4 regions of the Streptomyces sp. NPDC102360 genome follow, and region 1 is predicted to be linked to each of the others. Evidence: riboswitches for the same ligand, from Rfam matches in the RefSeq annotation. Region 1 holds a riboswitch; each other region holds the start of a gene.

Region 1 (7,544 bases):
CGCATTCCGGTGGAGCTCCGGTACGAGTCCACCGATCCCTACGCCGTGCGGCTGACCTTCCATCTCCCCGGAGACGCGCCCGTGACCTGGGCGTTCGGCCGGGAGCTCCTCGTCGACGGGGTCAACGGGGCGAGTGGCGAAGGGGACGTACAGGTCACACCGGTGGAGCGGGTGGGTGGCGCCGTCGGCGAGATGCCGGGAGAGGTGCACATCAGGCTCCAGGTCGGTGCGGATCAGGCCCTGTTCAGGGCCGGGGTCGCACCGCTCATCGCGTTCCTCGACCGGACGGACAAGCTCGTCCCGCTGGGCCAGGAGGAGACGGGCGTGGACTTCGAGTCCGACCTCGACGAGGCCCTCGACCGGATTCTCGCCGAGGAGCAGAGCGCGGGCTGACTCCCCATCGGCTCGCACAGATGTATCCGGGCCATATGCATAGGGGCCAGACGTAACGCTTCAGCAGCACGGTGCACCCGAGCAGTTCCGCGCCTTTCAGCGTTTACGCCGCCGGCCTCGGCCTGCGCGCCCAGGAGCGGGAGCGTCCATCGCGGGCTCCCGCGTCTCCGGGCGGTCGGCGGAGACCACGAGCGCGGCCAGCGCGGTGGTCACCGGCACCGAGGCGACGAGGCCGATCGAGCCGACCAGCGTACGCACGATCTCCTCGGCCACCAGCTCACTGTTGGCCACGTCGGCGACGCTGCTCTGCGCGATCGAGAAGAGCAGCAGCAGCGGCAGCGCGGCACCCGCGTAAGCCAGGACGAGTGTGTTGACGACGGATGCGATGTGGTCGCGCCCGATGCGGATCGCCGCCCGGTACAGGGCGCGCCGGCCCAGCGTCGGGTTCGCCTCGTGCAGCTCCCACACGGCAGAGGTCTGCGTGACCGTCACGTCGTCGAGCACACCGAGCGAGCCGATGATGACGCCGGCGAGCAGCAGACCGCTCATGTCGATGTCCGGGTACAGGCCGTGGATCAGCCCCGTGTTGTCGTCGGTGTTGCCCGTCAGGGCCGCCCAGCCGATGAACAGCGAGCCCAACAGGCCGATCAGCAGCAGGGAGACGAGGGTGCCGAGCACGGCGACGGAGGTTCTGGCCGTCAGGCCGTGACACATGTAGAGCGCGATCAGCATGATCGCGCTGGCTCCGACCACCGCGACGACCAAGGGGTTCGACCCCTGCAGAATCGCGGGCAGGATGAAGAACGTCAGCACCATAAAGCTGATCGCGAGCGCGACGAGAGCCATGACGCCGCGCATCCGGCCCACCACGACCACGGCCAGGGCGAAGATTCCGGCCAGCAGCACCATCGGAACCTTGCGGTTCACATCGGTGACCGAGTACTGCAGCTCCTTCGGTGCGTCGGGCGCGTAGGCGGCGATCACCTTCTGGCCCTCGTGCAACTGCCGCGGTGAATCCGGCTGGACGACCTCGGTGAACGTACGGCCCTCGTCCTTGCCGCTGTCGATCCGGATCGTCGCGTTCTCACAGGTGCCACCGGTCTTCTGCTCGCCCGTGGTGCCCTGTTGCGCCGTGGGGTCCCCGGTGGGGCTCTGCCCCTGGGCGTGCACGGACGAGCAGTCGACCTTCTCGACCCGGGTGACCGTGGCCTGCTGCGTCTGCCGGTCGAAGCCGACACCGCTGCGCTCGTGCGGCGGGGCGCCGCCCGGCCAGAGCACCGCGAGGCCCACGACGACCGCGAGCGAGAACGGGATCAGGACGGCCGCGATCACTTTGCGCAGGTGCCGCGAGACAGGCGCCGCTGGGCCATGGCTGTGGGAGTGCCCATGCGGCGGGTGGGACGGCGGAGCTGAGGGCTGCTGGCTGGTGGTCACCGCCCGATCATCGCAAGAACGGAGGGGGCCCTCTGGTCAACGCGGCGTACGTCACGTTAGCGTGGAGGCGCTTTTGCCATCGCGGGAGCTCGGAGCACCGGGCTGAGAGGGCGCTGACCTTCGTCCCAGCGCGTTTCACGTGAAACAGCGTGGAGTTGCGTGACCAGGGGGCGGATATCGCTGCGTCGACCGCTGAACCTGTTACCGGGTAATGCCGGCGTAGGGAGTAGGTCTCATGACCACAACGGACGCGCACACGCCTGCCTCCAGCTCGACCGCGGAGGCCGGCCAGTCCATCGGCTGGCACAAGGGGTACATCAGGGGCTCGCGCCCCGACCTCCAGGTGCCGGTCCGTCAAGTGCACCTCACCAATGGGCAGTCGGTGACGCTGTACGACACCTCAGGTCCGTACACCGACCCGACTGTCGACACCGATGTCCGCCGCGGTCTCGCGCCGCTGCGGGAGAACTGGATCATCGCCCGCGGCGACACCGAGGAGTACGCGGGTCGCCCCGCCCGTCCCGAGGACGACGGCATCAAGCACACGTCGCCGCGCGGCGGCCTGCGCAACCTCGATGCGGTCTTCCCCGGCCGCCCGCGCCAGCCGCGCCGCGGCCGGGACGGCCGGGCCGTGACCCAACTCGCGTACGCGCGCCGGGGGGAGATCACCCCGGAGATGGAGTACGTGGCCATCCGGGAGAACGTCGCGCCGGAGGTCGTGCGCGAGGAGATCGCGGCGGGCCGGGCCGTGCTGCCCGCGAACGTCAACCACCCGGAGATCGAGCCGATGATCATCGGCAAGCGTTTCCTGGTGAAGGTCAACGCCAATATTGGCAACTCGGCCGTGACGAGCTCCATCGAGGAGGAGGTGGACAAGATGACCTGGGCGACCAAGTGGGGCGCCGACACGGTCATGGACCTCTCCACCGGCCGCAACATCCACACCACGCGCGAGTGGTTGCTGCGCAACTCCCCCGTCCCGATCGGCACCGTGCCGCTCTACCAGGCACTCGAAAAGGTCGACGGCAAGGCCGAGGAATTGTCCTGGGAGGTCTACAAGGACACCATCATCGAGCAGGCCGAGCAGGGCGTGGACTACATGACGGTCCACGCGGGCGTCCGTCTCCCGTTCGTCCCGATGACCGCCGACCGCAAGACCGGCATCGTCTCCCGCGGCGGCTCGATCATGGCCGCGTGGTGCCTCGCGCACCACAAGGAGAGCTTCCTCTACGAGCACTTCGAGGAGCTCTGCGAGATCCTCGCGGCGTACGACGTCACATACTCGCTCGGTGACGGCCTGCGTCCCGGCTCCATCGCGGACGCCAATGACGAGGCGCAGTTCGCGGAGCTGCGGACGCTCGGCGAGCTGAACTCCATCGCCAAGCGTCACAACGTGCAGACGATGATCGAGGGCCCGGGGCACGTCCCGATGCACAAGATCAAGGAGAACATCGACCTCCAGCAGGAGATCTGCGAGGAGGCGCCGTTCTACACGCTCGGCCCGCTGACCACCGACATCGCCCCGGCGTACGACCACATCACGTCCGGGATCGGCGCCGCGATGATCGCCTGGTGGGGCACGGCGATGCTCTGCTATGTCACGCCGAAGGAGCACCTGGGCCTGCCCAACCGCGACGACGTGAAGACCGGTGTCATCACGTACAAGATCGCGGCGCATGCGGCGGACCTCGCCAAGGGCCACCCGGACGCGCAGGCCTGGGACGACGCGCTCTCCGACGCGCGCTTCGAGTTTCGCTGGGAGGACCAGTTCAATCTGGCGCTCGACCCGGACACGGCGCGGGAGTTCCACGACGAGACGCTGCCGGCGGAGCCCGCGAAGACGGCGCACTTCTGCTCGATGTGCGGGCCGAAGTTCTGCTCGATGAAGATCTCGCAGGACATCCGGCGCGAACACGGCACCACGTCCTCGGAGATCGAGGAGGGCATGGAGCAGAAGTCGAAGGAGTTCGCGCAGGCCGGCAATCGCGTGTATCTGCCGATCGCCGACTGACGGCATGACGGTGGGGCCCCTCTTGCGCGTGGGGGCCCCAACGTCGGCCCGGTGGCCGCCGGAGGGTCAGTCCGGCTGGTGGTCCGGGCCGCCGAAGTCCGGGCTGGAGAAGTCCGGGCTGGAATAGCCGGCGCGCTGGCCCGTGGCCGTGCCGCCGCCGTCGGGGCTGCTGAACCCCGGCCTGTTGTAGCCGAGTTGCGGCATGCGCCCGCCGGAGCCACCGCGGCCCCCGAGGTGCGAGCCGCCGCCCGCCGAGGGATCCGCCAGGGCGTCCCGCAGGAACGGCAGGATGCCCCGGTCCAGGAGCGCGACGCGCCAGGCTTCCCTGGCCTGCTTCACTTCCTCGCTCGCCTCGCCGTGCGCGCTCGCCTGGAGCGACGTCGACCCATTGCGCAACGCCGCGATCAGCAGGCAGACGGCCGCGACGAGAATGCTCGCCGCGGTGATCGCGCCGAAGACCCAGCCGAAGGTGCGCAGGGTCCTGGCGAACCCCGGCACCGGGTTGAGCATGCTCAGGACGTAGCCGACGATCAGGAAGATCAGGGCTGCGGTCCCGGCCAGGACCGGGACGAGCACGACGGCGACCGCGGCGACGCCCGGCCCCGTGCTCTCCCCGCTGGAGTTGCCTCCTTCGCGTAGCGGACGCAGGAGCCGCGGCGTGGAGCGCAGTTCCTCGCGGACCTTGACGTAGCGCTGGTACTCGTCGGCGGCCGCCGTGTTGATCAGCGCGGCGGCGCCGAGCGCCATGGTGCGCAGCTGTTCGGGGTTGAGCCGCTGGCCCACGGCGGCGAGTTCAGGCCGATTCGGTGCGGTACGCAGCGCGTCATCGAGGAGCCGCTCGAACTCGGGACGGTCCTCGTTCAGCAAATGCGGAGCGCTGTTCATGTGCATCCCCCGATGCTCCGTAGGGCTTGGTGGCCCGCATGGGTGCGAGCCGTCGGGCAGAAACGGAGGGGAGCCTGCTACGGATAAGCCGATGGTAGAGCTGTCACGGCACGCGGTGACAGGGGGTTTCCGGAAATTGGCCAGACGGCCGGTCGGATCCTCCGCTTTCGCGTCTGCCCCGCGAAGTCTCAGATATCCATGGGCAGTTGCTGGACGAGGAGTTTTCCAGCCATGGTCACGCCGCCGTCCATGGCGATGGCCAGGCCGTTCGCGTACACATGCGGTCCCTCGACGGGGGGCCTGCTGTCCTCGCTGTCCCCGTCCTCCCCACCGACCTCGCCGAGCAGGTACGGGATCGGGCTGTGGCCGTGCACGATGCGCGAGCCGCCGTAGGCGTCGAGGAGCTGCCGCGCGGCGCTGGGCCCCGACTCCTCGTCCTTGAACGCGAACCGCTTGGTGAATTTGCGGAACAGGTCCCAGCACTCGTCCGCGTCATTGCGCGTGAGGGTCTCACGCACCGTGTCGTTGACGGCCTCGATGGAATCGCCGTAGTCGAGATACGCGGTGGTGTCCGAGTGCGTGAGCAGGTGGTCGTCCTCGATCTCGATCGCGTCGAGCCGGGACATCCACTGCAGGTGCACGTCCTGAAGGCGGTCCATGTCGGCCTTCTGCCCGCCGTTGAGCAACCAGGCCGCCTGGAACGTGGCTGTGCCCGCACCGGAGTTCACGGGCGTGTCGCCGAACCGCTTCGCGCCGAGCAGCAGCAGCTCGTGGTTGCCCATGAGCGCCTTGCAGTAGCCGCCGGCGGCCGCCGCCTCGGCGGACAGGCGCATGACGAGGTCGATGACGCCGATCCCGTCGGGCCCGCGGTCGGTGAAGTCGCCGAGGAACCACAGACGCGCGGTGCCCGCCGCCCAGTTGCCCTCCGCGTCGATCAGGCCCTGCTCGCGGAGCGCGGCGAGCAGCTCGTCGAGGTAGCCGTGCACATCGCCGACGACGTACAGCGGGCCGAGGCCCTCGTCCCCCGTGGGGGCGGGCTGCGCCGCCTCGATCTGGACGGTGTCGCCCTGGTCGATGACCGGCAGGTCGCGCTCGGTCGGCGTGTAATCGGCGGGATAGGCCTCGGGATTCTCGGCGCCTGGCGTGGCGACGTCGGGGTCCGTCGGCTGCACGTTCGCCGGTACGTCATGGACGTACGCGGGAACACGGAAGTCGCGCAGCGTCTCCGTGTCCGCTGCGGATCCCAGACCGGCCCCCTGAGTCATCGACCCCTCCACCACCATTGCGCCGCCTGTGCACCGTATCGGACTGCCTGGTCGCAGTGGCCCGCGGTGTCGTGCGCCCATCATAGGAATGCGGCTCGCGCTGTGTGATGCACCAGGGGTGGTGAATCGGTGACGGGCGGCTGATCGCCGTGCATTTCTCCCGAATTGGTGTGGACTTTTCTCTTCGGTGGAGGTCGGCGGAGTCGGTGGAGGGGGGCGGTCGGGGGCGGTCAGCCCTGTCCCGGAGAGCGGGGAGGGCTGACCGTGGTGCGGTGCGGGCGCCGCTGGGACGAGGTCCGCACGATGAGTTCCGTCGGCATCACTTGCTCGACCGGTTGGTCGGACTCGACCCCTTCGATGGCGTCGATGAGGAGCTGCACGACGGATGTCCCGATCCGCCGCGGTTTGAGCGAGAGGGTGGTGATGGGCGGTTCCGTGGTCGCGTAGACGGTCGACTCGCTGCAGCACACCAGCAGCAGATCGTCCGGGACGCGCAGCCCGTAGCGGCGCGCGGCGGCGAGCAGATCGGTCCCGTTGGGATCGAAGAGGCCGTAGACCGCGTCGGGGCGGTCGGGCCGGGCGAGCAGCCGGTCGGCGGCGACGGCGCCCGCGCACGGGTCGTGCGCGGGGTACGACTCGTAGACCGGTTCCTGTCCGATCCGCTCGCACCAGCGCAGATACGCCGAGGTGGAGAGGTGTGTGTACGTGTCGGTGGTGGTTCCGGTCAGCAGGCCGATGCGGCGTGCGCCGGACTCGGCGAGGTGGTCGAGGATGCCGAGCACGGCGGCCTCGTGGTCGTTGTCGACCCAGGCGGTCACGGGCAGGGTGCCCGCGGGACGTCCGTCGGAGACGACGGGCAGGCCCTGGCGGACCAGCTCGGTGACGACCGGATCATGGTCGGAGGGGTCGATGACGACGGTGCCGTCGAGTGCGACGTTCGACCACACGTCATGGCGTGAGGTGGCGGGCAGGATGACGAGGGCGTACCCGCGGGCGAGCGCGGCGGAGGTGGCGGCGCGCGCCATCTCGGCGAAGTACGCGAATTCTGTGAAGGTGAAAGGTTCATCCCCGTACGTCGTCACGGTCAGGCCGATGAGGCCCGATTTCCCGGTACGGAGCGTGCGAGCGGCCGCGGAGGGGCGATAGCCCAACCGGTCGGCGACCTCGCGGACGTGGCTTCGGGTGGCGTCCGGGAGCCTGCCCTTACCGTTGAGCGCATCGGACACAGTCGTGATCGAGACCCCGGCGGCTGCGGCAACGTCTCTGATGCCTGCCCGGCTCGGCCGGGTGCCCCTGCGGGTCGTCTCTGCCCGGCTCACCTGGTGCTTCCCTGCTGCTGTCATGGCGAGCCGATAGTAGGGCTCATTCGGCTGCATGGTGGGGACGCATATGCAGGCGTTGACAGGCACGTTTCTGCAAGGTGACGACCCATCATCAACCTTTAAATAAAAGGGAGTTGATGGGTAGAACTATGGCACTTTGCTTGTCGTCACGCATGGGCCTGCCAAGTCGGCGATGTTGCGAGTAGGTCTCAACTCACCTTCACGGGTGATGCG
Region 2 (7,544 bases), on a different contig from region 1:
GGCGGCCAGGGCCGCGGCCTCTGTCTCGAAGGTGTGCATGAGTTCGTTGTGGACCTCGACCGACTTGAGGTAGGCATCCTTGTCGGACAGGTCCTCGCGTTCCGCGATCACGACCGGCAGGTTCAAGTGCCGCCCGGGAGCGTCGAGTTCCTTCGTGTACGAGTACAGGTCGTTGACGATGGTCGTCGCGTTGCCCGCGAGCGCGATGACCTTCTGCAGGTCCGGCAGGGCGTGCAGGTCCGCCGGCAGTTCGTAGCCGCCGACGGTGTCGGTGATGGTCGGGCAGGGGCGGAAGTTGTTGAACTGGCGCATCGCCAGGTACTCCCACACCTCCGGTACGTGGTCGTGCTCGGACCAGGCGGCTTCGGCGAGGTAGCCCATGTGAAGGCGGGCCATGTCGTGCCGGTAGCGGTCGGCCTGGGATGCGCTGCTCGCCTGGACGAAGTACTCCATGGCGGAGCGGTAGGCGCGCCGGGGCGCGTCCGCGTACAGGGATTCCGCCCACTGCGGCTGGTACTCCCGCGTGGTGTACAGCGGGTCGAGGGTGGTGTGCGCGAGCAGCAGCCGTGAGCCGAGGCCGACGGGTGAGCCGCCGTGGTCCTCGCAGTAGCAGTCGTCCAGCGCGTTCTCCGCCACCATCAGGCGGGTGGCGATCATGACGTGGTCGACGGTGGGTGCGTCGGGGTGGCAGCCGACCATGTAGCTGCCCACGGAGAATCCGTCGAACTCCTCCTCCCAGTCGTCGGGGTACAGGTCGACCTCGTCCAGCGCCCAGTCCTTGATCCGGCGGCTGACCTCCGCGACCCGTACGGGATCGGGGTCGGGCGCCGGGTGGTGGTACAGGCCGGGAACGGGCCGCCCCTTAGGGGCACTTGGCGTCGGATCCGGAGCCGGAGCCGGAGCCGAGTCCGGCGCCGGATCCGACGATGCCGGTTCCTGGTTCGACGATGCCGGTTCCTCGCGCGGGGTCAGCCGCAGCCCCGCCGTGCCGAGACCGCTGGGCCCGCGCAGCAGCCGCTCCAAGTCCGGGCGCTCAGCCGGGACGTCGACCGCCGGCGCGTCGACCGCCGGCGCATCGGCCACCGGTGCCTCGACTGCCGGAGCCTCGGCGACCGGCGAGGCGACCGCGCGCGGTGCGCCGCCCGTGACGGCTCCGATGTCGCGGGCGCGGGCCGCGGCGTCGGCCAGGACCTGCGCCCCGAAGCGGGAGACCGCTTCCGGCAGGCCCGACTGCGGAGGTGTCGGCTCAGGCGGGGGCATCCATGACTCCTTGAGGGCTCCTTGGTGGGATGGGTGGCCGTGGTCCTGCTCCGTTACCTGCTGGGCCAGCGGCCGATCTGCACGTTCTCCAGCACACCGACCGCGTCCGGCACGAGGATCGCGGCGGAGTAGTAGGTGCTGACGAGGTACTTGGTGATGGCCTGCTCGTCGACGCCCATGAACCGGACCGACAGCCCCGGCTCGTACTCGTCCGGCAGACCGGTCTGGTGCAGGCCGATGACACCCTGGTTGTCCTCGCCGGTACGCATGCAGAGGATCGAGCTGGTGCGTTCCTTGGTGACGGGGATCTTGTTGCACGGCAGGATCGGCACCCCGCGCCAGGCCGGGACCTGCTGACCGCCGAGGTCGACGTGGTCGGGGTACAGACCGCGCGCGTTGAACTCGCGCCCCATCGCCGCGATCGTGCGGGGGTGCGCCAGGAAGAACTTCGAGCCGCGGCGGCGGCAGAGCAGCTCGTCCAGGTCGTCCGGCGTGGGCGGTCCCGAGTGCGGCTGGAGGCGCTGCTTGAAGTCGGCGTTGTGGAGCAGGCCGAACTCCCGGTTGTTGACCAGCTCGTGCTCCTGGCGTTCGCGCAACGCCTCGACGGTGAGCCTCAGTTGCTCCTTGGTCTGGTTCATCGGTTCGTTGTAGAGGTCGGCGACCCTGGTGTGGACCCGCAGGATCGTCTGGGCGGCCGAGAGCTCGTACTCGCGCGGCCTCGCTTCGTAGTCGACGAACGCGCCGGGCAGTTCGTGCTCGCCCACGTGCCCCGCCGACATCGGGATCTCGGCCTCGCCGCGGTGGTTCTGGCCCCGGCCCGCGAGCGACTTGAACGCGTCGACGTGTGCCTGCAGGGGTGGCGCCGCGGACAGCACGGCCGCGAAGTCGGCGCGCGAGAGGGTGAGCAGGGTGCCGGAGGTCTCGGCGACCACGGTCTGATCCCAGCGGGCGTCCTCGTTGAGCAGCGCGTTGTCACCGAAGCGGTCGCCGTCGGCCAGCACGTCGAGCGCGACCTCGTCGCCGTACTCTCCCTCGGAGAACTGGTTGATGCGGCCGTGGGCGATCAGGTGGAGCTTGTCCGCCGGTGCCCCGCGCTCGACCAGTGTCTCGCCGGCCCGGAAGTCGCGCTGCTCGCACCGGTCGGCGATGGCGGTGAGCACCTCGACGTCGTCGAAGCCGCGCAGCAGCGCCAGTTCACCGAGTTCGCGGGGGATCACGCGGACGTCGCCGCCGTCCTGGATGAACTCGATGGTCCCGTCGCCGACCGTGTAGGTCAGGCGGCGGTTCACCCGGTAGACGCCACCCTTGGTCTCCACCCAGGGCAGCATCCGCAGCAGCCACCGCGAGGTGATCTCCTGCATCTGCGGGGCGGACTTGGTGGTGGTGGCGAGATTGCGGGCGGCCGCCGTGCCGAGGCTGGTCTGCCGTGGCGGGGCCGCCGCGGTGTCCGGGGTGGTCGAGTCAACGGTCATCGGGTGAGCTCTCCTTGGTCGGGCGAAAGCGCGCATGCCAGCAATAACGGGACAGAAGAAAGAGAGTTGATCAATTCGTCGGGAATGCGTCCAGATCCAGCAGCACCGTACGGTCCGCCTCGCCTGCCGGACCACGGGAAGTCGGCGACATTCGCTCGATGCGATGATCAAGCTCCCGCGGTGTTTGCGGAGGAACCGATGGATCTCGGCCCGATTTCTCGTTGTCGCCGGACGGGCGTAGGCCCCGGCTCACGCGGTGCGCACACGTCACGGCGGCGCCAAACCGATAGAAGTCGGCCAGCCGCCGCCGAGATCGACATTGCCGACTCCGCACCCCACGGGGTAGGCGAAAGGCCACCGCGTTAGGCTGGCAGCCGTAACCGGACACGGGGTGCCCCCACCAGAGGGCTGAGAACACACCCGTCGAACCTGAACCAGTTCGCACTGGCGGAGGGATGTCTCATGCCTGTCGCGCATGTTTCCAGTGGCCTGCCTGCCGACCGCGAGAGCGGCGCCTTCGACGGGCGGATGCCCGCGGCACCCGGCGACCTCGGCATCGAGGGGCACGGCATCGAGCCGGTGCCCGAGAGCAACCGCTACGGCGGGGCCGGGCGCCTGTTCACCGTGTGGTTCGCGCCGAACCTGACCATGACCGGCGTCTTCACCGGCACCGTCGGCATCGCCCTCGGACTCGACTTCGCCACGGCGCTTGCCGCCGTCGTGCTCGGCACCCTGGTCGGAGCGGTACCGACCGCGTACCTCGGGACGTGGGGGAGCCGGACCGGGGCGGGGCAACTGCCGCTGGCCGGGCTCGCGTTCGGGCGGGGCGTCGTGCTGCCGGGCGTGTTGCAGTGGTTGTCGTCCATCGCGTGGGACGCGCTGATCGGCCTGTTCGGCGGTGACGCGCTGGCCCGGCTGTTCGGCTGGCCGTTCTGGGCCGGCGTGCTCGTCATGCTGCTCGCCCAGGGGCTGCTCGGTGTCTTCGGCTACGAGGCCATCCACCGGCTGCAGATCGTCATGACCTTCGTGCTCGGTGCCGCGTTCGCACTGATCGCCTGGAGGCTGCTGGACGGTGTGCACCCGGCCGCCCACGGCTCCGTGCACGGAGCCGACCGCGCCGGAGCCTTCATCCTGACCAGCACCATCGCGCTGAGCCTCAGCCTGTCCTGGGCCCCGTACGCCAGCGACTTCAGCCGCTATCTGCCCGCCGCCACCTCCCGCACCCGCATGTTCTGGTACACGCTGCTCGGCCTGCTGGTGTCGTTCGTGGCCGTCCAGGCACTCGGCCTGTGGGGCGCCTCCGTGCTCACCGACCAGACGGCGGCCGGGGTCGACAAGATCCTCGGCGGCGGAGCGGTCGGCGCGTTCGGGCTTCTCGCCGTGGCACTGGCCGCGCTGTGCAGCAACGCGATGAACGACTACAGCGGCTCGCTCGCCCTGCAGACCATCGGCGTGCGCATCCCGCGCCCGGTGGCCGCCGCCCTCGCCGCCGCGCTCGGCTTCCCTCTCGTGCTGTGGATGCACGCGGCAGACACCACCGCCCGGTTCCAGAATGTGCTGCTGTTCGTCGGGTACTGGATCCCCGGCTTCGTGGCGATCGTCCTCGTCGACTGGCGCGCGCGGGCCAGGGCACGCGCCGGCGCACCGCTCGACCTCGCCGCCGAGCGCGAGCGGCGACAGCCCGCCTGGCCCGCCGTGCTGGCCTTCGCGGCGGCCTTCGCCGCGGCGGTCCCGTTCATGGACACCAGCCTGTACGTGGGCCCGGTGGCGGACGCGCTGCACGGCGCGGACGTGTCGTACTACGTGGCGTTCCTCGTGGCCGGCGCCGTGTACGCGCCGCTGCGGCTGCGGCGACGCGGCTGACCTGCCCCTTGACGAACGTACGAACCACGGCACGCGAACCACGGCACGCGAACCACGGCACCTCCCGTACTTGGAGTCACCCCATGCCCCAGACGTCCCCCGGCCGCCCCGACGACCTCGTCGCCTTCGCGGCGCAGGCACTCGGGCGCGTACAGCACACATCACCCCTGGTGCAGTGCCTGACCAACGCGGTGGTCACCGGGTTCACCGCCAACGTCCTGCTCGCCGTGGGTGCCGCGCCCGCCATGGTCGACATCCCGGACGAGGCCGGGCCCTTCGCCCGCGTCGCCTCGGGCGTGCTGGTCAACCTCGGCACCCCGCGCGCCGAGCAGCGCGCCGCGATGCCCGAGGCGGCGCGGGCCGCGGCCGACGCGGGCACGCCCTGGGTCCTCGACCCGGTGGCCATCGGCGCGCTGCCGGTGCGCACCGCGCTCGCCGCCGACCTGCTCGCGCTGCGGCCGACCGTGATCAGGGGCAACGCCTCCGAGATCATCGCGCTCGCGGGCGCGGGTGGCGGCGGCCGCGGCGTGGACGCCTCCCACGGTGTCGACGACGCCGAGGGCGCGGCAGCGGAGCTCGCGCGCACGGCGGGCAGCGTGGTCGCCGTGTCCGGGCCCGTCGACTACGTCACCGACGGCACGCGCAGCGCCCGGATCGCCAACGGGGACGCCCTGCTGACCCGCGTGACCGGCGGCGGCTGCGCGCTGGGCGCGGTGCTGGCCGCGTTCGCCGCGGTGGACGAGGACCGGTTCGCGACGACGGTGGCCGCCGCCACCGCGTACACCGTCGCCGCCGAGTCCGCGGCGCGGACGGCGGCCGGTCCCGGCAGCTTCGCCGTCGGATTCCTGGACGCGCTCGCCGCGCTCACCCCGGAAGATCTCGCGAAGCGGGCGGACGTGTCATGACGGCACGTCCTCAACCGATAAGTGCCGGCGTCGATTTGTCGGTCTACCTGGTCACCGACCCGGACCAGTGTGCGGCCCGCGGCCGGACCGTGGCCGAGACCGTCGCGCAGGCCGTGGCCGGGGGAGTCACCGCCGTGCAGATCCGGGAGAAGCACGCGGGCGGCCGGGAGTTCCTGCGCACCGTCCTTGACGTCGCCGAGGTGCTCCCCGAGCATGTCGCGCTGATCGTCAACGACCGGGTCGATGTGTTCCTGGCCGCGCGCGCGAGCGGCGCACGCGTCACCGGCGTCCACGTGGGCCAGTCGGATCTGCCCGCGGCCTCCGTACGCCAACTCATCGGCAAGGAGGCCGTGTTGGGACTGAGCGCCGCCACCGTGTCCGAGCTGCACGACGCGGCGACGTCCACCGCACGTGTCGACCACGTCGGCATCGGCGCCCTGCACGCCACCCGCACCAAGGCCGACGCCCCCGAACCGCTCGGCCGCGACGGTTTCGCCGCGCTGGTCCGGCTCAGCGGGCTGCCCGCCGTGGCCATCGGTGGTGTCACCCCTGACGACCTGCCGCACCTGCGGGCCGCGGGCGCCGCAGGGGCCGCGATCGTGTCCGGCATCTGCGCCGCCGAAGACCCCCGCGCCGCCGCCCGGTCCTACGCCGACGCGTGGGCCGGCGGCCCGCACCCCCGCACCCGTCCCCGTATCCGAAAGGATGTCTCCGCATGACCGAGACACCACTCGCGGTCGCGCCGCCCCGCGTGCTGACCATCGCCGGTTCCGACTCCGGCGGAGGCGCCGGGATCCAGGCCGACCTCAAGACCATGCTCGCGCTCGGCGCACACGGCATGAGCGTGCTCACCGCCGTGACGGCCCAGAACTCCCTTGGCGTACAAGGTGCTTGGAGCCTCCCGCCGGAGGCCGTGCGCGCCCAGTACCGCAGCGTCGTCGACGACATCGGTGTGCAGGCGCTCAAGACCGGCATGCTCGCCGAACCCGACATGGTCGTCACGGTCGCCGAGCTGCTCGCCGAGGCGCACGCCCCCGTCGTCGTCGACCCCGTCAGCGTCTCCAAGCACGGCGACCGGCTGCTCGCCGACGACGCGATCGATGCCGTACGGGACCGGTTGCTGCCGGTGGCGACGGTGGTGACACCTAACCTCGACGAAGTCGCCGAACTCACCGGCGTGACGGTGAAGGCGGACACGGCCGAGGCCGACATGCGGCACGCCGCCGAGCGGCTGCTCGCCTACGGGCCCCGCTGGGTGCTCATCAAGGGCGGGCACCTGCCCGGCGAGGCCGTCGACCTGCTCACCGACGGCGCGAGCGAGCACTGGCTGCGCTCACTGCGCCACAACAACGCGCACACCCACGGCACCGGTTGCACTCTGGCCTCGGCCGTCGCGGTCGGCCTGGCCCAGGGGCATGGTGTGCCGGAGGCGGTGCGCCGGGCGAAGGAGTACGTCACCGGGGCCATCGCGGCGGGGTTCGCGCTGGGGGCCGGGATCGGCCCTGTCGACCATGGGTGGCGGTTCCGCGCGGTGTGATCACTTCCCTTCGGGGGCGTGCGCGGCATCGGTCGCCGCGGAGCGGGAGCCGACCAGCAGCAGGCAGAGCACGGCGAACCCGGCGACGACCCCGGCCAGGACGAGCAGCGGATCGAGCGGTCGGGCGGCGCCGACGGCCTCGGTCGCGGGGGTCTGCTCCGCCTGCGCCTCCGGTGTGGGGGACGCGGGGGCCGATGGCGCGGCGGCGGCCGCACTGCTGTGGTGGTCGGAGGGCGTGGGCGTCGAGCTCGCGGTGGTCGGGATCGTACTCGGCGTCTTGGTGGGCGCCGGACTGTGCTGCTCATGGGTGTGGGCGGCCGCGGGAGGCGGGGTGCTGGGAGCCGGGGCGCGGCTCGTCGGGGCGGCCTTGACGACGATTCCGCCGGTCATCCCGGGGTGCACGGTGCAGACATAGCCGTACGAGCCCGCCTTGGTGAACGTATGGGTCCAGCTGCCGCCCTTGTCGAGCATCGGCGAGTGGATCGAGGCCGGGCCCGAGGTGGTCTT
Region 3 (7,544 bases), on a different contig from region 1:
CTTCGCCAACGCCACCCGCGAGGACGGTCTGCTGGCCCGCTCCAACGCGGGCGTGATCTTCCTGCCGGGCGCGGCGGGCACGGTCCAGGAGATCTTCGACAACGCGACGCCCAACTACTACGAGTCGCGCGGCGAGCCGACCCCGATGGTCCTGGTCGACCGCGCCCACTGGACCGAACGCCTTCCCACCTGGCCACTGCTCCAGGCACTCGCCCGCGAGCGGTCCATGGAGGACCGGATCGCGTTGGTGGACACGGTCGAGGAGGCGGGCGAGGCGATCGAGCGGCTCGGTCAAGCAACGGTCAAGAGTGCCGGGTGAAGCCCTCGGACCATTGACGCTGCGTCACGGTCACCGATAAACCATCGGTGACCGTGGGGGTGTTGAGCTTCGAGGTGCGTTCGCGCCGCGCCACACCCCCCTCTTCCCAGCACATGTGAAGGACAGCCGTGTCCGTAGCCCCCCGCATATCTCAGCGCATCTCCACCAGAGCGGCCCGCTACGCCGGTGTGGCCGCCGCCGCGACGGCCCTGACGCTCGGCGTCGCAGGCTCCGCCTCGGCGTGCAACATCGGCGAGTTCACCGCCAAGGCAGTCTGCGACGGCCAGCAGGGTGTCATCTCCGTCACCGACGTGGACGCCTCCGGCACCCCGGCGACCGTCACCGTCTTCCGCACCTCCGGCGGCTCCGAGGAGCAGGTCGGTTCCCAGGTCGTGAAGGGCTCCAAGGAGGGCGCCACGATCACCTTCAAGGAGGACTGGAAGCCGGGCGCGACCTACCGCGTGCACGTGAAGACGGACCGCTTCGACGTCGACGACGACGTCGCCGGCGGCGTCACCGCCCCGGCCAAGGCGTGCGCCACCGAGAAGCCGTCGACGCCTCCGACGTCCGCGGCGCCCAGCACCTCGGCCCCGGCAGAGAAGCCGGCCCCGGCGCCCTCGCAGAGCAGCTCCGCCGCCGCCCCGGCACCGAGCAACTCGGCCTCCCCGGCCGGTGATTCGGACCTCGCCGAGACCGGCGCGAGCAGCAACACCCCGGTGATCGCCGGTATCGCGGCCCTCCTGGTCGTCGCAGGCGGCGGCGTGGTCTTCGCCCTCCGCCGCAAGGGCGCAACACAGCGCTGACCCTCGGTCGGGTGGCCCACCCAGGGCCACCCGCCCCCAGCGCCCGCCCACCCCGCCTTGGGCAATCTGCCGCCTTGGGCGGCAGGGTGGGCAAGGCGGCACCCCGGTGCCGCGCAACGAGGACGGCGGCCCTAAGGAGTCGCTGCCCCCAGCACCACGATCTCCGCCGCGTCGAAGGCGACCCCGACCGCGTCGCCCGGCTCCGGCGCGGAGCGCAGCGCGCAGGCCGCTTCCAGGCGGGGCGCGTCCCCCGGCTGCAGGTGCAGGGCGACGTGCGTACCACGAAAGGTGCGGGCGGTGACGGCGCAGGTCAGCTGGGCTTCGGCGGCAGGCACGAGCCGTACGCCCGCGGGCCGCACGAGGAGCCGGCACTCCCCCTGCTCCGCCCCCTCGGGCACGGGCACCTTGCCCCACGGCGTGTCCGCGACCGCCCCGGTCACCGTCGCCTCCACCACGTTGTCGAACCCGAGGAACCGCGCCACGAACTCGTCCGCCGGCTGCTGCCACACCTCAAGAGGCGTACCGCTCTGGGCGATCCGCCCGTCGCGCATCACCACGACCCGGTCGGCGAGCGCGAAGGCCTCACCCTGGTCGTGCGTGACGGCGAGCACGGTCGTGCCCAACTCGCCGAAGAGTTCCCGCAGTTCGACGACGAGCCGCTCACGGAGCGTCCGGTCGAGCTGCCCGAGTGGCTCGTCCAGCATCAGCAACCGCGGCCGCGGCGCGAGCGCCCGCGCGAGCGCGACCCGCTGCTGCTCCCCACCGGACAGCGCGCCGACCGCGCGCCGCTCCGCGCCGGGCAGCCCGACGAGCCCCAGCAACTCCCGTACGCGCTCCGCCTGTTCACTCTTGCCCGCGCCGTGCATGCGCAGTCCGAAGGCGACGTTCTGCCCCACGTCGCGCTGTGGGAACAGCTGGTGGTCCTGGAACATCAGGCCGACGCCCCGCTTGTGCGCGGGCACCCCCGCCTGGTCGGCGCCGCCGAGCAGCACCCGCCCACCGTCCAGGGGTTGCAGTCCCGCGACGGCCCTGAGCAGCGTCGACTTGCCGCTGCCACTCGGCCCGAGCACGCACACGATCTCGTGCTCGGCGACCTCCAGGTCCACGTCGTCGAGCACGGCGCGCCCACCGAATCGTACGGTCGCGTCGTCCAACTCCAGCAGCGACATCAGAACTCCCCGGTCGAGGCCTTGGCGGGCCGAATCCGTTCAAGGACGAGCAACGAGGCCGCACAGACGACCATCAGCACGGTCGAAAGTGCCATCGCCTGCCCGTAGTTGAGGTCACCGGCCCGCCCGAGCAGCCGGGCCACGGCGACCGGCAGCGTCGGATTGTCGGGTCGCGCGATGAACACGGTCGCCCCGAACTCGCCGAGCGACACGGCGAACGCGAACCCGGCCGCGACGAGCAGCGCCCGCCGCACCATCGGCAGGTCGACCTCCCGCCAGGCCCGCAGCGGCGAGGCCCCGAGCACGGCGGCGGCCTCCCGGAGCCGCCCGTCGACGGCCCGCAGCACCGGAAGCATCGTCCGCACCACGAACGGCACCCCGACGAGCGCCTGCGCGAGCGGCACCAGGATCCACGTGGACCGCAGGTCGAGCGGCGGCTCGTCGAGCGTGATCAGGAACCCGAACCCGACGGTCACCGCCGACACCCCCAGCGGCAGCATCAGCAACGCGTCGAACCCGCGCACGAGCCGCCCTGCACGACGGGTGAGGGCAGCGGCGGCGAGCCCACCGATCACCACGGCGATGGCCGTGGCGGCGAGCGCGTACTCCAGCGAATTCCAGATCGCGTCGATCGGCGGCACGAGGAAGGTCCCGCCGTCGGCGTCCGTGAGCGCCCGAAAATACCCGAACCCGTACCCGCCCGGAGCATCGAGCGAGCGCTCGACGAGCACCCCGAGCGGCAGCACGATCAGCAGGGCGACGGACGCCAGCACGCCGGTGAGGAGCGCCCACTGCCCGGTCCCGCGCGGCCTGCGCGACGTGTGCGCGGCGTCGACGAGCCGCAGCGCGCTCTCCCGCCGCCGCACGGTCCACGCATGAATGCCAAGAATCAGTCCCACGGCGACGAACTGCACGATGGTCAGCACGGCAGCAGTGGACAGATCAAAGATCTGCGCGGTCTGCCGATAGATCTCCACTTCCAGAGTCGAGAACCCGGGCCCGCCGAGGATCTGCACGACACCGAACGACGTGAACGTGAACAGAAAGACCATCAACGAGGCAGCGGCGACCGCGGGACCCAGCGCCGGCAGCGTCACCTTCCGCCAGGCCGCGAACCGCGAGGCGCCGAGCATCCGCGCGGCCTCCTCCTGCCGAGGATCGAGCTGCGCCCACAACCCACCCACGGTCCGCACCACGACCGCGTAATTGAAGAACACATGCGCCAGCAGAATCGCCCACACCGTCGTGTCGAGCCGCACGCCCCACAGCTCGTCGAGCAGCCCGCCGTTGCCGACGAGCGCGAGGAACGCGGTGCCCACGACGACGGTTGGCAGCACGAACGGCACGGTGACGACGGCCCGCAGCACCTGCTTCCCGGGGAACTCGAACCGCGCGAAGACATACGCCCCCGGCAGCGCGATCAGCAGCGTAAGCACGGTCGACGCCACCGCCTGCCACACCGTGAACCACAGCACGTGCCGGATGTCGGACTGCCCGAGCACGTCCAGGATCCGCCCGAGCTGCCAGCCTCCGTCGACATGCAGCCCGCGCTCGACGATCGCGACGACCGGGTAGGCGAAGAACAGCCCGAAGAACACGACGGGCAGGGCCATGAGCCCAAGCCGCGCCGCGTTCCCCCTGCGCTTCTTGACGACTACTTCAGTACGAGCGACGTCCACGACTTCACCCAGTCGTCCCGGTTGTCCGCGATCTTGCGCGGGCTCATGGTCTCGGGATCGTCGATCTTCACCGCGTACTTGGTGTAATCGGCAGGCGCGCTCGCGTTCTTGGTCACGGGGTCGACGAACATGTTGAGCGGCATGTCCTCCTGGAACTTCTTGGAGACCAGGAAGTCGAGCAGCGCCTTGCCGCCCTCATCGTTCTTCGCCCCGTCGAGCAGCCCCGCGAACTCGACCTGCTGGAAACAGGTCCCCTTCGCGACGCCCACCGGCGAGGTCTTCGGCTGCGGATCGGCGAACACGGCCTCGGCGGGCGGCGAGGACGCGTACGACACGACGAGCGGCCGGTCGCCGCCGGCCTTCTTCCCACCGGCGCTCCCGCTGAACTCCTCGTTGTACGCCTGATCCCACCCATCCACGACCTTCAGCCCGTTGGCCTTCAGCTTCTTCCAGTACGGCTGCCAGCCGTCGTCGCCGTACTTCGCGGCGGACCCGAGCAGGAAGCCGAGACCGGGCGACGAGGTGGACGCGTTCTCAGTGACCAACAGATTCTTGTACGCGGGCTTGGCGAGGTCGGCGAAGGAGGCCGGCGGCGCGAGGTCGTGCTTCTTGAAATACGCCTTGTCGTAATTGACGCAGAGCGACCCGGTATCGACGGGAGTAACGCGCTCCTTCCCCTTGTCGAGCCGATACTCGCTCTTCACCTCATCAAGCCCCTTGGCCTTGTACGAGGAGAAGATCCCGTTGTCGAGCGCGCGCGAGAGCAGGGTGTTGTCGACGCCGAAGAAGACGTCGCCCTGCGGATTGCCCTTGGACAGGATCGCCTTGTTGACGGCCTCGCCGGCGTCCCCGTCCTTCAGGACCTTGACCTTGTAGCCAGACTTCTTCTCGAAGTCCTTCAGCACACCCTTCGAGACAGCCCACGAATCGTGACTCACAAGGGTCACGGTCTTGGAGTCCCCGCCCGCGGCACCGGAGCCACCGCCCGATGACCCGCACGCGGACAACGTGACGAGCCCGAGCCCCACGACCACGGCGACGTACGCCTTCTTGCTCACTTGTATTCCTCCTGGGAGTGACCAGGAGAAGACGCGGCCCTGCCCGGAGTCCTCTGGCAGTTCTTCGGCGAGAACGGCCGGGGCTCCGGGCAGGGCGCAACAGCTTGAGTGGTGTCCGAACTTCCTACCCGGAATGACCCGGGCAAGGTCCAGAGGGTCTGCGGCCGATGCCGCACTCTCAGCGCTGTGGCGCTCCCCTGTCGGAATGCAGATTCAGTTGTCGTACTTACTTACTGATGATGGCCAGGCTACCTCTCGGTGGCCGCCAGCTGTCCACAGGCTCCGTCGATCTCCTGGCCACGGGTGTCCCGGATGGTCACGGGGACGCCGTGGGCAGCGATGGCGTTGACGAAGGCCTTCTCGTCCTCGGGCCGCGAAGCGGTCCACTTCGACCCCGGGGTCGGGTTCAAGGGGATCAGATTGACATGGACAGGCTTCCCCTTGAGCATCCGCCCGAGCCGGTCACCACGCCACGCCTGGTCGTTGATGTCCCGGATGAGCGCGTACTCGATGGACAGCCGACGCCCGGACTTCGCGGAGTACTCGAACCCGGCGTCGAGCACCTCGCGCACGTTCCACCGCGTATTGACGGGGACGAGGGTGTCGCGCAGCTCGTCGTCGGGGGCGTGCAGCGAGATCGCGAGCCGGCACTTGAGGCCCTCGTCGGTGAACCGGTTGATGGCGGGCACGAGTCCCACCGTCGACACGGTGATGCCGCGCTGGCTGAGCCCGACCCCGTCCGGCTCCGGGTCGGTGAGCGCGCGAATGGCCTGGATGACCCGCTTGTAGTTGGCGAGCGGCTCGCCCATGCCCATGAACACGATGTTGCTGAGCCGCGCGGGGCCCCCGGGGATCTCCCCGTCCCTCAGCGCCCGCATCCCATCGACAATCTGATGCACGATCTCACCGGTCGACAGATTCCGGTCGAGCCCGGCCTGCCCGGTGGCACAGAACGGACAGTTCATGCCACAGCCCGCCTGCGACGAGATGCACATCGTCACGCGATCCGGGTACCGCATGAGAACGCTCTCCACGAGCGTCCCGTCGAACAGCTTCCACAGCGTCTTGCGCGTGGTGTCCTGGTCGGTCGACAGATGCCGCACGACGGTCATCAGCTCCGGCAGCAACGCCTCCCGCAGCTTCTCGCGCGACCCCGCGGGGATGTCGGTCCACTCCGCGGGATCGTGCGCGTACCGCGCGAAGTAGTGCTGCGAGAGCTGCTTGGCGCGAAACGGCTTCTCACCGATCGCGGCAACGGCTTCCTTCCGCTCAGCAGGCGAAAGATCAGCAAGGTGCCGCGGCGGCTTCTTGGCCCCGCGGGGGGCGACGAACGTCAGTTCTCCGGGCTTAGGCATAGCGGTTCCAGTGTCGCAGATCTACGAGGGTGACCTGAGCCTGAAGCTCCTGCCCCCTGTCATCGTCGGTCACTGTCCGTCGCCCTTGAGCCCCTTCGGACGGCCCACAGGCGGCCCGGCGCCCGACCCGTTTCCCCAGCCCACAGCCCAACCGAGCTCCCATCCCGCAGCCATCCACGGGCCCGCTCCCGACAATGCCGGCCCCGGCCCCACTGCCGGAGCTCCACTGCCAGAGGCATGTTTTTGGGTCGCGACCAGAGCGTGTCTGGGCATCACGTGATTGATCCACAGAGACGGGACTTTGTGCTCCCCGATGAGGGACTTTTGCAGCCTCTGAGCCGGCCACCCGATCCGGAGCATGGAACGTGCCAGCAGGGCTGATGCGCACCTCCGGAGGGTGGCACCCCTGCTGGCTCATTCACGAAGGAGCGCCCCCGATGGGCATGGGTAAGAAGATTGTTTTCGGTGGAGTCGGAACACTGGCGGCCGTCGGCATCATGTCCGCCGTGGTCGGCGGCGGAGGCGACGCCGAGGCCGAAGCCGGAGGCAAGAAGGACAGCTCGTCCAGCTCGACTTCCTCGGCCGGTAAGAAGAGCGACGACAGCCCGCGGACGACGTCGACCAACAAGAACAACGCGCCGAAGGACGACATCAAGATCGGCGAGCCCACCTCCGACGGCTACGGCTCCCTCAAGGCCCCCGTGACGATCACCAACCACACTTCCAAGACCTCCGACTACGACATCGAGGTCGAGTTCCTCGACGCCGACGGCAACCGCATCGAGACCGGCTACGCGCTTGAGACCTCCGTCGCCCCCGACCAGAAGGTCTCCACCAACGCTGACGGCTTCACCGACGACGCCCCGTCGGGCACCATGACCGTGAAGGTCCTCAGCGTCGACCGCTACGCCTCCCTGTAGCCCCGACGGTTTCGGTCAGACCCCCGCCTCCTCATCGGAGGACGGGGGGTCCGTTGTTTCTTGGGAAGCTCGGGTGATCTGGGGGAGGTCGAGCGTCTGAACTGCGAGGGAGCGCTCTGACACCCCCTCGACTCAGCCGACTTCATGCCTGCCGTCCCCCGTGGTTGCCCGGGTGACCAGGCACGGATGTGGCACGGCCCGGAAAGAGATCCCAACGTCGGGAAGTGCGTGGCAACATCGC
Region 4 (7,544 bases), on a different contig from region 1:
CACGCCGGACGGTTGTCAGGTCAGACGGCGAGCGCCTGGGCGCGACGCTTCACCTCCGTGCCGCGATTCTCGCTCAAGGCCTGCGCGGGCGTGCCCGGCAGGCTCGGGTCGGGGGTGAAGAGCCACTCCAGCATCTCTTCGTCGCTGAAGCCGTCGTCCCTCAGAACCGTCAGGAGGCCGACGAGCCCCTTGACGATCTTGTCGCCGTCGATGAAGGCGGCGGGCACGTGCAGTGCCCTGTTCTCTCCGCGGCGCACGGCGATCAGCTGGCCTTCCTTGACCAGCTGCCGCACACGCGTCACCTCGACATCGAGCATTTCCGCGATGTCGGGGAGGTTGAGCCAGGCGGGGACGAGAGCATCGATGTTTGCGTCAATCTCGGTCACAGGACAAGCGTGCCATCCCGGACTGACACTCGGAAGCCGGGCCGGTGCGGATGGACCACGGATCCTCCCGTTTCACCCCGTCCGTCACGCTTTGCCATGCCCTCAAGGAGACGGACTCACGCCACCGCGGACTTCAGCGGGCGGGCCGGGTCCGCGAGGAGCTCCGGGTCGAGCGCGGTCCCCGACTGGATGAGCTTGCGCCCCTGGGCCAGGTCACGCGGCTTGCCGACGGCGAGGACCGCCACCAGTGCGCCGCCATGCAGCCAGCACACCGACCAGGCGGCGCCGGCGGGGTCGCCGCGCCACACCGTCGCGTCGGCGCCCTCGTGGTGCCCGGCGTACTGCACGAACCGGCCGAACTGCTCGGACCAGAAATAGGGCACCGGGTCGTACACCGCCGGGGTCTCGCCGACGATGTTCGCCGCCACCGTGCGCGGCCCCTGCAGCGCGTTGTCCCAGTGGTGGACCATGAGGCGCTCTCCGTAGCGCCCCGAGGGGAACGAGGAGCAGTCCCCCACCGCGTAGACGTCGGGCACGGATGTGCGCAGTCCGTCGTCCGCGAGGACCTCACGGTGGGCGCCCAGCTCGATGCCGGAGCCGGCCAGCCAGCGGGTGGCGGGGCGGGCGCCGATGCCGACGACGACGGCTCCCGCGGGCAGCCGCGTGCCGTCGTCGAGGACCACGGCGTCCGGCTCGATGCGCTCCACGCGCGCGTTGGTGCGCAGTCGGGCTCCCGCGTCGGCGTACCAGGTCGCCATGGGCGCGGCGATCTCGGCGGGCAGCGCCCCGGCCAGCGGCCGCTCGGCGGCCTCCACCACCGTGACCCGGCAGCCGGCCTCACGGGCCGCGGTGGCGAACTCGGCACCGATCCAGCCGGCGCCCACGACCACCACGTCGTGCTGCTCGGCGAGGACGGGCCGCAACCGCTCGGCGTCGTCGAGCGTGCGCAGCAGGTGCACTCCGGGGGCGGACCGCGCGCCCGGCAGCTGGACGGGTTCGGCGCCGGTCGCGACGACCAGCACGTCGTACGGGACCGGCCCTTCGGCCGTGTCGAGCTCGTGGTCGCCGGGCCGCAGCCCGGTCACCTCGCGGCCCAGCTCAAGGGTGACGCCAAGCGCCTCGAAGTCCACGTCGAAGGCCGAGCCCTCGGCCTTGCCGAGCAGCACCGCCTTGGACAGCGGAGGCCGGTCGTACGGCTGGTGGGGTTCGGCGCCGAGGAGCGTGACCGCGCCGGTGAAGCCCTGTTCGCGCAGCGCGACCGCGGTCTGCACACCGGCCATGCCCGCGCCCACGATGACGACGTTCCGCTGCCCCGAAGGCGCTCCGCTCCCGCTCAGCTGCTCACTCACGGAAGCAACCTTAGGCACCTGGTCTTTCGTCGGTCAGCGATGCGGACCACTCCGACACCGTGACGTCCTCCACACACGCCGGCGGTTTAGCCCGCGAGCTCCTCGACCACGCTGGTGCCGCTGCCGTCCTGCGACTCCCACTCCCAGGTCTCGTCGAGGCGCACCCGGCCGTCGGGGAGCTCGGAAACGGTCGAGACGCAGTGTCCGGAGGAGGTGGTCCCGTCGGTCTTCAGCTGGACGTAGCGGAAGTCGATCTCGTCACCGGAGCGCGTGCCCACAAGGTGCCCCTGCACGACATCGCCGCCTACGTAGTCGGCCGAAATGCGGCCGTCGCTCTCCCGGTACGTGAAGCGGGTGCGCGTGCCCACCTGACCAGCAGCCTGGTCGGCAACGGGGGACATCACGAGACCGTCGAGAGATCGGGGCACTGGTTCGAGGCTCCCTTACTGGGGGTCGCGGTGAACGGCTAGGGTGGCCAACGTAGAGCACTCGCGGGAGCCCGTACGCAGCGGGCTGAGAGGGAGGCTGGAGCGGCCTTCGACCGTACGAACCTGATCCGGGTCATACCGGCGAAGGGAGGGGCTTGACGCCCATGTCGTCGACGCCATCCGTTCATTCGCAATCCGTTCGCTCGCACACCTGCGACGTCCTCGTCGTCGGTGGCGGCATCATCGGTCTGGTCACCGCTTGGCGGGCCGCGCAGCGCGGCCTGACCGTCGCGGTCGCGGACCCCGAACCCGGCGGCGGGGCCGCCCAGGTGGCGGCCGGAATGCTGGCCGCCGTCACCGAACTCCACCACGGCGAGCAGACGTTGCTCGGCCTGAACCTGGAGTCCGCGCGCCGCTACCCGGACTTCGCGACCGAGCTGTCCGAGGCCACCGGGCAGGACCTCGGCTACCGCGCGTGCGGCACGCTCGCGGTCGCGCTCGACTCCGACGACCGCGCCCACTTGCGTGAACTGCACGCGCTGCAAACGAAGTCCGGGCTCGACGCGGAGTGGCTGTCGGGCCGCGAATGCCGCCGCCTCGAACCGATGCTCGCCCCGGGCGTACGCGGCGGACTGCGCGTCGACGGGGACCACCAGATCGACCCGAGGAGGCTCGCGAGCGCCCTCGTGACGGCCTGCGAGCGCTCCGGCGTGACCTTCCACAGGTTGTGGGCCGAAAGGCTCTGTGTCGTCCGCGACCGGGCGAGCGGCGCGGTCCTCGCCGACGGCACCGAACTCGCCGCCGGCCAGGTGGTGCTGGCGGCGGGCAGCCGCGGCGGACAGCTCGCGGGTGTGCCCGACGCGGTGCTGCCGCCCGTGCGCCCCGTCAAGGGCCAGGTGCTGCGCCTGACGGTACCGAAGCGGTACGCGCCCTTCCTCAGCCGCACGGTCCGGGCGGTCGTCCGCGGCGGCAGCCTCTACCTGGTGCCGCGCGTCAACGGCGAGCTGGTCGTGGGCGCCACCAGCGAGGAACTCGGCTGGGACACCACGGTCACCGCGGGAGGCGTCTACGAACTCCTGCGCGACGCCCACGAACTCGTCCCCGGCATCACCGAACTCCCGCTCACCGAGACCCGCGCGGGCTTGCGCCCCGGTTCCCCCGACAACGCCCCGCTCCTCGGCCCGACCGCCCTGCCCGGCCTCCTCCTGGCGACCGGCCACTACCGCAACGGCGTGCTCCTGACGCCGATCACCGGCGACGCCATGGCGCACGCCCTGACCACTGGTGAACTCCCGGAAGAGGCCCGCCCGTTCACGCCGAAACGCTTCGGCACAGCCCTCGTGGAGCAGCCCGTATGAACGTCCACGTCAACGGCGAGCCGCGCACGGTGACCGCGGGCATCACGCTCGACCTCCTCGTCACCACGCTCACCACCGCGCCCAAGGGCGTCGCCGCCGCCCTCAACGAAACCGTCGTCCCGCGCACCCAATGGCCCGCCACGGCGCTCTCCGAAGGAGATCGCGTCGAGGTCCTCACGGCCGTACAAGGAGGCTGAACCGTCCATGGCCGACGACACTTTCGTCCTCGGGGGCGACCCGTACTCCTCGCGTCTGATCATGGGCACGGGCGGGGCGCCCAGTCTCGACGTCCTGGAGCGCTCTCTTGTGGCCTCCGGGACCGAACTCACCACCGTGGCGATGCGCCGCGTGGACGCGAGCGTGCACGGCTCGGTGCTCTCCGTCCTGGAGAAGCTGAACATCCGGGTGCTGCCGAACACGGCCGGCTGCTTCACCGCGGGAGAGGCGATCCTGACGGCCCGCCTCGCGCGCGAGGCACTCGGCACGGACCTGGTGAAGCTCGAGGTCATCGCCGACGAGCGCACCCTGCTGCCCGACCCGATCGAGCTGCTCGACGCGGCCGAGGCCCTGGTGGACGACGGCTTCACCGTCCTTCCCTACACGAACGACGACCCGGTCCTGGCCCGCAAACTGGAGGACGTCGGCTGTGCGGCGATCATGCCGCTCGGCTCCCCCATCGGTTCGGGGCTCGGCATCCGCAACCCGCACAACTTCCAGCTGATCACCGAGCACGCGCGCGTGCCGGTGATTTTGGACGCGGGTGCGGGCACGGCGTCCGATGTGACGCTCGCCATGGAGCTGGGCTGTGCGGGTGTGATGCTCGCCTCTGCGGTGACCCGCGCGCAGGAGCCGGTTCTCATGGCCGAGGGCATGCGGCACGCGGTGGAGGCGGGGCGCTTCGCGTACCGGGCCGGGCGCATCCCGAAGCGTCACTTCGCGGAGGCCTCCTCGCCTACGGAGGGGCGGGCGCGGCTCGATCCGGAGCGGCCGGCGTTCGTGTGACCCGAGCCGGGGTTGCGGTCGCGGGGCTCTGCCCCGGACCCCGCGGCCTCTCGTCCAAGAGCGGGGCTTGAAAAGGACCCCGCGGCCTCTCGTCCAAGAGCGGGGCTTGAAGGTGGTCACAGGTCTGCTGCAGTACGGCCCCGGCCTCGCGGCAGGAGAGCTGGGTGTCGGTGGCTCCTCGTACACTCGCCTGCGTGGACACGACCCTTCAGGACCCGTTGCTCGGGCACGTGCTCGACGGCCGGTACCGCGTCGACGCACGCATCGCGGTCGGCGGGATGGCCACGGTCTACCGGGCCGTGGACACCCGCCTCGACCGCGTGCTCGCGCTCAAGGTGATGCACCCCTCGCTGGCCGCCGACGTCTCGTTCGTGGACCGTTTCATCCGCGAGGCCAAGTCGGTGGCCCGCCTCTCGCACCCCAACGTCGTGGGGGTGTACGACCAGGGCACCGACGGCGCGTACGTGTATCTGGCGATGGAGTACGTGGCCGGCTGCACCCTGCGCGACGTGCTGCGTGACCGGGGAGCGCTGCGGCCCCGCGCCGCCCTCGACATCCTGGAGCCGGTCCTCGCCGCGCTGGGAGCGGCCCACCGCGCGGGCTTCGTGCACCGCGACATGAAGCCGGAGAACGTCCTTATAGGGGACGACGGCCGGGTCAAGGTGGCGGACTTCGGCCTGGTCCGCGCGGTGGACACGGTCACGAACACGACGGGGGCGGTCCTCGGCACGGTCTCGTACCTGGCGCCCGAGCAGATCGAGAACGGCACGGCGACGCCGAGCGTGGACGTCTACGCGTGCGGTGTCGTGTTCTACGAAATGCTCACAGGCGGCAAGCCGCACGCGGGCGAGTCCCCCGCCCAGATCCTCTACAAGCACCTCCACGAGGACGTGCCCCCGCCCTCGGCGGCGGTCCCCGGCCTCCCCTTCGAGCTCGACGAGCTGGTCGCGTCGGCGACGGCGCGCACCCCCGAGGTGCGCCCGCACGACGCCGTGGCGCTCCTCGCGCAGGCCAGGGGCGCCCGGTCGGCGCTCACCGACGCCCAGTTGGACGCGGTGCCGCCACAGGCCCGCGATACGGAGTATGTGGGGGCCGACGACCGTACGAGCGTGATCCCGCGCGCGGTGGGCACGCCCGTACAGCTGCCGCTGCCCACGGACGCCGCGGACCAGGCGCAGCTCAACCGGACGAGCCGCCTGGAGATGCCACCGCCTCCGCCCCTGGCCCCCGGACCGGCTCACGGCAGCGGTCGTGGTCGTGGTCGCGGCCCGCAGCGCCGCACCATCGCGATCCTCGCGGCGATCCTGCTGGTCCTCGGCGTCGGTACCGGCGTCTGGTACATCAACTCCGGCCAGTTCACGCAGGTCCCGTCCGTCCTGAACCAGACGCAGGGGCAGGCCGAGAAGCGGCTCGCCGACGCGGGCCTGGAGCGGGGCACGGTCGGCCGCGAGTACAGCGACACGTACAAGCGCGGCACCGTCATGGACAGCGATCCGGGCTCCCGCGACCGCATCCGCGGCGGCGGCACGGTGGACCTGACGGTGTCCAGGGGGTCGAAGACCGTGAAGGTCCCCGACCTCAGCGGCACGCCGCTGGACACCGCGAAGAGCGACCTCAAGAAGCGTGACCTCGAACCGGGCATGACCACCAAGGAGTTCAGCGACCAGATCGCCAAGGGCTCGGTGATCCGCACGGATCCCGGCGCGGGCGACACCCGCAGGGCCGGTTCCGCCGTCGCCCTGGTCGTCTCCAAGGGCGCCCCCGTCGACGTCCCCGATGTCACGGGCGAGTCCGAGCAGGACGCCATCGCCGACCTCGAGGACGAGGGCCTGAAGGCCGAGATCTCCACGAAGCGGGTCAACTCCGAGGAAGACAAGGGCGACATCGCACAGCAGTCCCCCGCCGAGGGCAAGCAGCTCGCCAAGGGCGACACGGTGACCCTGACGATCTCCAAGGGCCCCGTGATGGTCGAGGTCCCCGACGTCACGGGTCAGAAGGTCGACGAGGCGACGTCGCGGCTCAAGGCGGCGGGCTTCGAGGTGGAGGAGAACCGCGGCCTGCTCGGCCTGTTCGGCGACACGGTCAAGAGCCAGTCGGTGGAGGGCGGCGACGAGGCTCCGAAGGGGTCGACCGTCACGATCACCATCCGGTAGCAGGCGGGACCTGTGCACCGGCACCGGGGTTGCGCTCTCGGGGCTCCGCCCCGGACCCCGCTGCTCAATCGCCGCAGGGGCTTGAATTGCCCGGAGCCACCCGGAAGCCGGAGAAGCTTGATTTGCCGGAGCCGCCCGGAAGCCGCAGGGGCTTGAAAGACCCAGTACGCGTGCGTGACACCCTTGGCCGCGTGAACAGCAGCATCCGTAATCCCATCGGCGGCCACGTCCCCGTGGCCGGCGGCCTCGCGAGCGTAGGGCTCTCCTACGCCCGTGACCTCAAGGCCGAAACCGTCCAGGTCTTCGTGGCCAACCCCCGCGGCTGGGCCACTCCACTGGGGAACCCCCGGCAGGACGAGGACTTCCGCGCGCAGTGCGCCGCCGAGAACATCCCGGCGTACGTCCACGCCCCGTACCTGATCAACTTCGGCTCGCACACCGAGGCGACCGTCGACAAGTCCGTGGACTCCCTGCGCCACTCGCTGCGCCGGGCCCGCGCGATCGGCGCCCTCGGCGTCGTCGTGCACACCGGCTCCGCGACCGGTGGCCGGGAACGTGAGGTGGCCCTCGCGCAGGTCCGCGAGCGCATGCTGCCGCTGCTCGACGAGCTGACCCACGACGACGACCCGTTCCTGCTCCTGGAGTCGACCGCGGGCCAGGGCGCCTCACTGTGCTCCCGCACCTGGGACTTCGGCCCGTACTTCGACGTCCTGGACCGCCACCCCAAGCTTGGCGTCTGCCTCGACACCTGCCACATCTTCGCGGCGGGCCACGACCTCACGGGCCCGGCCGGCATGAAGCAGACCCTCGACCTCCTCGTGGACACGGTCGGCGAGGGCCGCCTCAAGCTGATCCACGCCAACGACTC

The links. Region 1 has a riboswitch for thiamine pyrophosphate ahead of thiC (phosphomethylpyrimidine synthase ThiC). Riboswitches for the same ligand answer to the same signal wherever they lie in the genome.
Region 2: it holds a riboswitch for thiamine pyrophosphate, as region 1 does, so the genes downstream of both, ACIRHA_RS05640 (purine-cytosine permease family protein) here and thiC (phosphomethylpyrimidine synthase ThiC) in region 1, are expected to answer to the same signal.
Region 3: it holds a riboswitch for thiamine pyrophosphate, as region 1 does, so the genes downstream of both, ACIRHA_RS28790 (thiamine ABC transporter substrate binding subunit) here and thiC (phosphomethylpyrimidine synthase ThiC) in region 1, are expected to answer to the same signal.
Region 4: it holds a riboswitch for thiamine pyrophosphate, as region 1 does, so the genes downstream of both, thiO (glycine oxidase ThiO) here and thiC (phosphomethylpyrimidine synthase ThiC) in region 1, are expected to answer to the same signal.

What each region holds. Positions count from the first base shown of each region.
Region 1 covers NZ_JBIWLG010000004.1:365,709-373,252, forward strand. Annotated here, with positions in the region: gene ACIRHA_RS19965 (SsgA family sporulation/cell division regulator) at 1-393, shown strand, start outside; gene ACIRHA_RS19970 (YibE/F family protein) at 490-1,827, opposite strand; TPP riboswitch at 1,899-2,070, shown strand; gene thiC (phosphomethylpyrimidine synthase ThiC) at 2,063-3,838, shown strand; gene ACIRHA_RS19980 (hypothetical protein) at 3,905-4,729, opposite strand; gene ACIRHA_RS19985 (metallophosphoesterase) at 4,912-5,988, opposite strand; gene ACIRHA_RS19990 (LacI family DNA-binding transcriptional regulator) at 6,219-7,331, opposite strand.
Region 2 covers NZ_JBIWLG010000001.1:1,237,932-1,245,475, forward strand. Annotated here, with positions in the region: gene ACIRHA_RS05630 (family 2 encapsulin nanocompartment cargo protein terpene cyclase) at 1-1,260, opposite strand, end outside; gene ACIRHA_RS05635 (family 2B encapsulin nanocompartment shell protein) at 1,314-2,732, opposite strand; TPP riboswitch at 3,110-3,205, shown strand; gene ACIRHA_RS05640 (purine-cytosine permease family protein) at 3,195-4,595, shown strand; gene thiM (hydroxyethylthiazole kinase) at 4,679-5,500, shown strand; gene thiE (thiamine phosphate synthase) at 5,497-6,219, shown strand; gene thiD (bifunctional hydroxymethylpyrimidine kinase/phosphomethylpyrimidine kinase) at 6,216-7,037, shown strand; gene ACIRHA_RS05660 (cupredoxin family copper-binding protein) at 7,038-7,544, opposite strand, start outside.
Region 3 covers NZ_JBIWLG010000008.1:249,078-256,621, reverse strand. Annotated here, with positions in the region: gene ACIRHA_RS28810 (LOG family protein) at 1-319, shown strand, start outside; gene ACIRHA_RS28805 (LAETG motif-containing sortase-dependent surface protein) at 448-1,122, shown strand; gene ACIRHA_RS28800 (ABC transporter ATP-binding protein) at 1,254-2,291, opposite strand; gene ACIRHA_RS28795 (ABC transporter permease) at 2,291-3,970, opposite strand; gene ACIRHA_RS28790 (thiamine ABC transporter substrate binding subunit) at 3,946-5,028, opposite strand; TPP riboswitch at 5,132-5,237, opposite strand; gene rlmN (23S rRNA (adenine(2503)-C(2))-methyltransferase RlmN) at 5,277-6,383, opposite strand; gene ACIRHA_RS28780 (FxLYD domain-containing protein) at 6,827-7,303, shown strand.
Region 4 covers NZ_JBIWLG010000006.1:408,415-415,958, forward strand. Annotated here, with positions in the region: gene ACIRHA_RS25240 (Rv2175c family DNA-binding protein) at 21-386, opposite strand; gene ACIRHA_RS25245 (NAD(P)/FAD-dependent oxidoreductase) at 503-1,735, opposite strand; gene ACIRHA_RS25250 (hypothetical protein) at 1,822-2,163, opposite strand; TPP riboswitch at 2,217-2,330, shown strand; gene thiO (glycine oxidase ThiO) at 2,328-3,521, shown strand; gene thiS (sulfur carrier protein ThiS) at 3,518-3,718, shown strand; gene ACIRHA_RS25265 (thiazole synthase) at 3,726-4,523, shown strand; gene pknB (Stk1 family PASTA domain-containing Ser/Thr kinase) at 4,718-6,676, shown strand; gene ACIRHA_RS25275 (deoxyribonuclease IV) at 6,868-7,544, shown strand, end outside.